2 regions of the Mesorhizobium sp. M4B.F.Ca.ET.089.01.1.1 genome follow, and region 1 is predicted to be linked to the other one. Evidence: predicted binding sites of a transcription regulator. Region 1 holds the regulator's gene; the other holds the start of a gene.
What was found. Region 1 encodes HrcA, which represses chaperone genes, less so after heat shock. Its sites were predicted from a motif close to GTTAGCACTCNCNNNNNGNGAGTGCTAAC; they were not measured.

Region 1 (3,409 bases):
CCGATTCAAGGATCGCGGAGGGTATCACGAAGCCCCCCTCTCTGCCCTGCCGGGCATCTCCCCCTCAAGGGGGGAGATTGGCTGTATCGATTGCCTCAGCCAATCACCGGCGTAGCCAGATGGGGGCCGGCGTGGAAGCTTCCAATCTCCCCCCTTGAGGGGGAGATGGCCGGCAGGCCAGAGAGGGGGGCCCAGGCTCGGCATTCGAAAACCTACGCCACCGCCATCTGCTGCAAACTCACCAGGCGCGAAATTCCCTTCTTGGCCAGGTTCATCAGCGCCGCGAACTGGTCCTCCGAGAACGGCTCGCCCTCGGCAGTACCCTGGATCTCGACGATGCCGCCCTTGCCGGTCATGACGAAATTGGCGTCGGTGCCGGCCGAGGAATCCTCGAGATAGTCGAGATCGATGACCGGCTGGCCGTCATGGATGCCGCACGAGATCGCCGCGACGTGGTCCTTCAGCACCTTGGAAACGCTGGCCATCTGGCGGGCTTCCATCCAGCGCAGGCAGTCATGGAGCGCCACCCAGCCGCCGGTGATCGAGGCGGTGCGGGTGCCGCCATCGGCCTGGATGACGTCGCAGTCGACGGTGATCTGCTGCTCGCCCAGCGCCTGCAGGTCGACCACGGCGCGCAAGGAACGGCCGATGAGCCGCTGGATCTCGAGCGTGCGGCCGCCCTGCTTGCCGGCGGAGGCCTCGCGCCGCATGCGCTCGCCGGTCGAGCGCGGCAGCATGCCGTATTCGGCCGTCACCCAGCCCTTGCCGGAATTGCGCATCCAGGCCGGCACCTTTTCCTCCAGGCTGGCCGTGCACAGAACATGCGTGTCGCCGAACTTCACCAGGCACGAGCCTTCGGCGTGCTTGGAGACGCCGCGCTCGAAGGAGATGGCGCGCATTTCGTCGGATTGGCGTTTGGAGGGGCGCATCGAGGCCTCTTGTCTCTGGTTTTTAAGGATTCGTGGCCGGCTTGTAGACGCATGCGGCGCATGGCGCAAAGGAAAATGGACCGGGTTGCGCGGGCACCGGCTAAGTCTATATTTGAACCGGAGGTTTTTGGCCCGAATGACCAAGGCAGTCGATCCGGCATCGCAGTCGCCCGTGCTTCAATCGCTCGATATGCGCTCGCGCGACATCTTCAGGCGCATCGTTGAATCCTATCTCAGGGATGGCGAGCCCGTCGGTTCGCGCAGCCTGTCGCGCATCCTGCCCTCCTCGCTGTCGCCCGCCACCATCCGCAACGTGATGAGCGACCTCGAGCATCTCGGCCTGATCTACGCGCCGCACATCTCGGCCGGCCGCCTGCCGACGCAGACCGGCCTGCGCTTCTTCGTCGACGCCTTCATGGAGCTCGGCGACCTCTCCGACGACGAGCGCCGCATCATCGAGGCGCAGGTGCGCGCCTCCGGCTCCGGCGCGTCGCTGGAACACATGCTGACCGAGGCCAGCCAGATGCTGTCGGGCATGTCGCGCGGCGCCGGCCTGGTGCTCGCCGCCAAGAACGAGGTGGCGCTGAAGCACATCGAATTCATCCAGCTCGAGCCGACCAAGGCGCTGGCCGTGCTGGTGTCGCAGAACGGCGATGTCGAGAACCGCGTCGTCGACCTGCCCGCCGGCACCACCGTCTCGCAGCTGCACGAGGCGTCCAACTTCCTCAACGCCCATATCCGCGGCCGCACGCTGGCCGAGGCGCGCGTCGAGATCGCCCGCATCAAGGACGAGACCAGGGCGGCCCTCGACACGCTGTCGCAGGACCTGGTCGAAAAGGGTCTCGCCGTCTGGGCCGGTGCGGAAAGCGGCCTGCCGGCGCGCCTCATCGTGCGCGGCCGCGCCAATCTGCTCGAAAACGTCACCGCCCAGGCCGACATCGAGTTGCTGCGGCATCTGTTCGAGGATCTGGAGACGCAGGACGGGCTGATCCAGCTGCTCGACCTCGCCGAGGAAGGGCCGGGCGTGCGCATCTTCATCGGCTCGGAAAACAAGCTGTTTTCGCTGTCGGGCTCGTCGCTGGTGGTGGCGCCCTATCGCGACAAGGATGCCCGCGTCGTCGGCGCGCTCGGCGTCATCGGCCCGACGCGGCTGAACTACGCCCGCATCGTGCCGATGGTCGACTATACCGCGCAGCTGATTTCGCGCATGTTGCGGTAAGGTGTGCGATATCCGGGTGAGACCGGCCTGACCTGGATCTCAACACACCCTGGAAGGCACAAGCAGCAAGGGAGCAAAAGAATGGCGCTGGAATCGCTCAAGGCCCAGATCAGCCTGCTGCTCGAGGAAATGGTCAACCAGCCCGAGGACCAGCACGAGATTCAGGAGCAGCTGCGCGAGAAGCTGCAGGAATTGCGCGCCATGGGCCTGCCGCTGCCGGCCGATCTGGTCGAGCTGGAAAAGCGCCTGGACGATGATTTCTACGCCGAAGGCAGCTGAAACCATCCCTCAAATCGGCGTGTGCCTGGTGTCCCAGGCGGAACGACCGCCGCATCCGCCCGTTCACCATTCGCGACGGCGCCGCGGTCGGGGCCGAAACCCCTGGAGGCCAGGATGATCCGATTTGCCGGTCTTGCGGCTGCCGCCTTGCTGCTTGTAACGACGGCCTCTGCCCAGCAGGCCGGCGAGCCGGTGCTGACTGGCAAGAAGGCCTTCGGCGACTGGAAGGCCGACAGGCCTGGCGTGCGCCGGCTGATCAGGCCGGATGATCTGCAAAAGCCCTATGTCAGCCGCTCCGCGTCGAACGGCGCCGGCCTGGCGGATCGGCCGGAAGGCGCCAGGCCGCTCGTGCCCTCAGGCTTTTCCATCGAACTCGTCGCGTCGGGCATCGACAATCCGCGGGTCGTGCGCGCGGCGCCCAATGGCGACCTGTTCGTCGCCGACAGCAAGGCCAGCCAGATCCGCGTCTATCGCCTCGCCGAAGGCAGCGCCAGCCCGGCGCAGGAGGCGATCTTTGCCACCGGCCTGACCCGGCCCTACGGCATCGCCTTCTATCCGCCGGGCGACAAGCCGCAATGGGTCTATGTCGCCAACAGCAACAGCGTCGTGCGCTTCGCCTATCGCGACGGCGACCTGAAGGCCGAAGGCAAGCCGGAAACCATCGTCCCGGACATCCCCGCGAACCATCACTGGACGCGCGACATCGCCTTTTCGCCTGATGGCAAGACGCTCTATCTGTCGGTCGGATCGGGCTCCAACGTCGCCGAGGACATGGGCGCCGAGCCGGAAGGCGGGCTCGAGCAATGGGCGACGTCGGCGCCGCTCGGCGCCACCTGGGGCCCGGAGGAAGGCCGCGCCGACGTGCTGGCCTTCGATCCGGACGGGAACAACCGGCGCAGCTTCGCCACCGGCTTGCGCAACTGCTCCGGCATGACCGTGCAGCCGCAGACGGGCGCGCTCTGGTGCGTGGTCAACGAGCGCG
Region 2 (3,409 bases), on a different contig from region 1:
CTTCGGCTTCTCGGCAACCATCGCTTCCGTCGTCACCAACAGGCCGGCAACCGATGCCGCATCCTGAAGTGCGGTCCGCACCACCTTCACCGGATCGATGACGCCCTCGTTGTAGAGGTCGCCAAACGCGTTGGTCTGTGCGTTCCAGCCCCAGCCGAATTCCGGCCTCTCGCGTAGCTTGCCTACGATGATCGATCCTTCCGCGCCGGCATTCTCGGCGATCTGTCGCACGGGCGCTTCGATCGCCCGGCGCACGATCTCGATACCGTGCTTCTGGTCCTCATTCTCGGCCTGAACCCTGTCCAGTGCCTTGGCCGCACGCAGAAGCGCTACGCCGCCACCCGGTAATACGCCTTCCTCGACCGCAGCGCGCGTCGCATGCATGGCATCGTCTACGCGGTCCTTGCGCTCCTTGACCTCGACCTCGGTCGAGCCGCCGACCCGGATGACGGCGACACCGCCGGCGAGCTTGGCTAGCCGCTCCTGCAGCTTTTCCTTATCGTAATTGGAGGTCGTCTCCTCAATCTGCGCCTTGATCTGGCTAGCGCGGCTCTGGATTTCGCTCTTCGAGCCGGCCCCGTCGACGATGGTGGTGTTCTCCTTTTCGATCACCACCTTCTTGGCGCGGCCGAGCATCGCCAGCGTGACATTCTCAAGCTTGATGCCAAGATCTTCCGAGATCGCGGTCCCGCCGGTGAGGATGGCAATATCCTCCAGCATCGCTTGCGACGATCCCCAAAGCCGGGCGCCTTGACGGCAGCGACCTTCAGGCCACCGCGCAGCTTGTTGACGACCAGTGTCGCCAACGCTTCGCCCTCCACATCCTCGGCGATGATCAGCAGCGGCTTGGATGACTGAACGACAGCCTCCAGCACCGGGAGCAGTGCCTGCAGATTAGACAGCTTCTTTTCGTGGATAAGCACATAGGGCTCTTCCAACTCGACACGCATCTTGTCCTGGTTGGTGATAAAATACGGGCTGAGATAGCCACGGTCGAACTGCATGCCTTCGACGACTTCGAGTTCGGTCTCGGCGGTCTTGGCTTCCTCGACCGTGATGACGCCCTCATTGCCGACCTTTTGCATGGCTTCCGCAAGGAAGCGGCCGATCTCGGCGTCGCCATTAGCCGATATCGTACCAACCTGGGCGATCTCGTCATTTTTGGTGATCTTGCGGGCATTGGTCTTCAGCTCAACCACGATGGCTTCGACGGCCTTGTCGATGCCGCGCTTCAGGTCCATCGGGTTCATGCCCGATGCAACCGCCTTGGCGCCTTCGCGAACGATCGCCTGGGCAAGCACGGTCGCGGTGGTGGTGCCGTCGCCGGCGATGTCGTTGGTTTTCGAGGCAACCTCGCGGACCATCTGCGCGCCCATGTTCTCGAACTTGTCCTCAAGCTCGATTTCCTTGGCGACGGTGACGCCGTCCTTAGTGATGCGCGGGGCGCCGAACGACTTGTCGATGACGACGTTGCGGCCCTTGGGGCCGAGGGTCACCTTCACCGCGTCCGCGAGGATGTTGACGCCGCGCAGCAAGCGCTCGCGGGCATCGGAATGAAATTTGACTTCCTTGGCAGCCATTGGATCACTCTTGTCTGGGCAGTTTTCATTGACTTGATTGAGGGTTCTATCGAAGCCCCGGTCAGGCGGCCTTCTTGACCGCCGCAGCATTCTCGATCACGCCCATCACGTCGCTTTCCTTCATGATGAGCAGGTCCTCGCCGTTGAGCTTGATTTCAGTGCCGGACCACTTGCCGAACAGAATGCGATCGCCCGCCTTGACGTCGAGAGGCGTGAGCTTGCCGCTCTCATCTCGCGAACCAGGGCCGATGGCGATGACCTCGCCCTCCTGCGGCTTCTCCTTGGCGGTGTCGGGGATGATGATGCCACCGGCCGTTTTTTCATCGGCCTCGATGCGGCGGACCAGGATACGGTCATGCAATGGACGGAACGCCATATCGTTCTCCTTCTGGACAAACAGATTTTTGAGGTTCTTCCACACCGGACCGGCAATATCGGATCGGTGCGGGGTGCGGCGACCCCTCGCGGGCATCGTGCGCATATCGAGCTAGTTCTGCGACTTTTCGGTTTCAAGAGGTTCGGCAGAATTTTTTGTCACTCGCACCAATCGAGTGCTAGTGCCATGAAAACATGTGGCTAATTTGGATTACAGCCGCGCATTCCCGCTTGAATTTTCCTGACGAAGGAACAAGATAGTCCGAGCCTTCGCCGCCGGCGATGGCCTCAAAACAGGAGTCTGACAAAGGAGCTTTTGGAAAGACGGAGGACCACGATGGACCGACACAATCCCAAGCCGATCATTCCTTCTCTTGTTCCCGAAACATCCGACCTCGCGCTCGACCGTTTGTTGTCGCCGTCGCGCCATTTCACCCATCCAGACGACGTCCTTAAGGAGGATACGCTCGACATTCAGGAGAAGCGGGCGATCCTCTCGTCCTGGAGCTCGGATGCCTGCGCGGTGGAATCCGTTCCGACGCTGCGCCGACCGCCGGGAGCCGAGCAGACGATCACCTTCGATCAGATCATGGATGCCCTATGCCGGTTGGACGACGCAAACCGCCCGATCCCGGCTGAGAGTGGCCACAGGCACATGTCTGACCGCCTGGACGCCTGATGTCGTAAGTCAAGGAGACGCATATGGTCACTGCGGTCAGCAGGGAATTCCTCCTGCAGATGGAAGGCTACGGCCTGACCACGGCCGAAATCCACTACCATTTTCCTGACCACCCGAGCCTGCTTCAGCTCTATGTCTGGCAGGAATACGATCTTGCGCCGAACTTCCCGGAGCTGAAAGGCTTTCTCGACTATTGGGAAAGCGAGCTGGACGGCGCGCTGCACTCCGTGCGCGTTGCCCACCACCGGCTGATCAAGCCGTCGGGATGGCGCGCCGTCGACGGGGTCATTGCCATCCAATGAAGCTCATCTCGGGCCGCAGGGCGCCGATCATCCGTGGTTGGCTTGACTTGCGAGGAGCGCGCGCTGCCGGCATAACCAACCCAGCCCGCCTTGCCGCCCTGAGGAAGGCCTTGTGCGCATCGCGGGCGCTGCGCCATCCGTCCAGCGCGTCGCGGCAGGCGCGCGCGGCAGCACGCCAACTCCCTCCGCGCGCCCAATGGGGCCACTGCTGGTCCAGGCATTCTAGTGCCTCGAAACTGCTGGCGACCCTGCGCGAGGAGAGGGAAAATCCCAGGGTAACAGGTTCGGGAAAACGAACGTCATTCATCACTTCCTCCGTTTTTCACGTCTTTTGCCAGCAAGTAATCGTCCTGCTCGGGGCGCCAAGAGGAGCTCTTGCCGCACCGGAGCGCTCAATCGTCCTCGTCGGCATCAAGGAGGTCGATCAGTTGGGCAACGCGCGTGCCCGGCAGCGGCCGTCCTTCGCCCATCAG

Region 2: EN780_RS00665 (co-chaperone GroES) is a predicted target of HrcA. The motif match lies at 2,111-2,139, and genes of this name have one in related genera.

What each region holds. Positions count from the first base shown of each region.
Region 1 is NZ_RZOS01000124.1:5,614-9,022, reverse strand. It holds gene EN780_RS14310 (VOC family protein) at 1-28, opposite strand, end outside; gene rph (ribonuclease PH) at 213-929, opposite strand; gene hrcA (heat-inducible transcriptional repressor HrcA) at 1,066-2,148, shown strand; gene EN780_RS14290 (hypothetical protein) at 2,230-2,427, shown strand; gene EN780_RS14285 (sorbosone dehydrogenase family protein) at 2,542-3,409, shown strand, end outside.
Region 2 is NZ_RZOS01000003.1:25,370-28,778, forward strand. It holds partial or broken gene groL (chaperonin GroEL) at 1-1,580, opposite strand, end outside; gene EN780_RS00665 (co-chaperone GroES) at 1,642-1,956, opposite strand; gene EN780_RS00670 (hypothetical protein) at 2,293-2,634, shown strand; gene EN780_RS00675 (usg protein) at 2,658-2,936, shown strand; gene EN780_RS00680 (DUF982 domain-containing protein) at 2,920-3,243, opposite strand; gene EN780_RS00685 (hypothetical protein) at 3,329-3,409, opposite strand, start outside.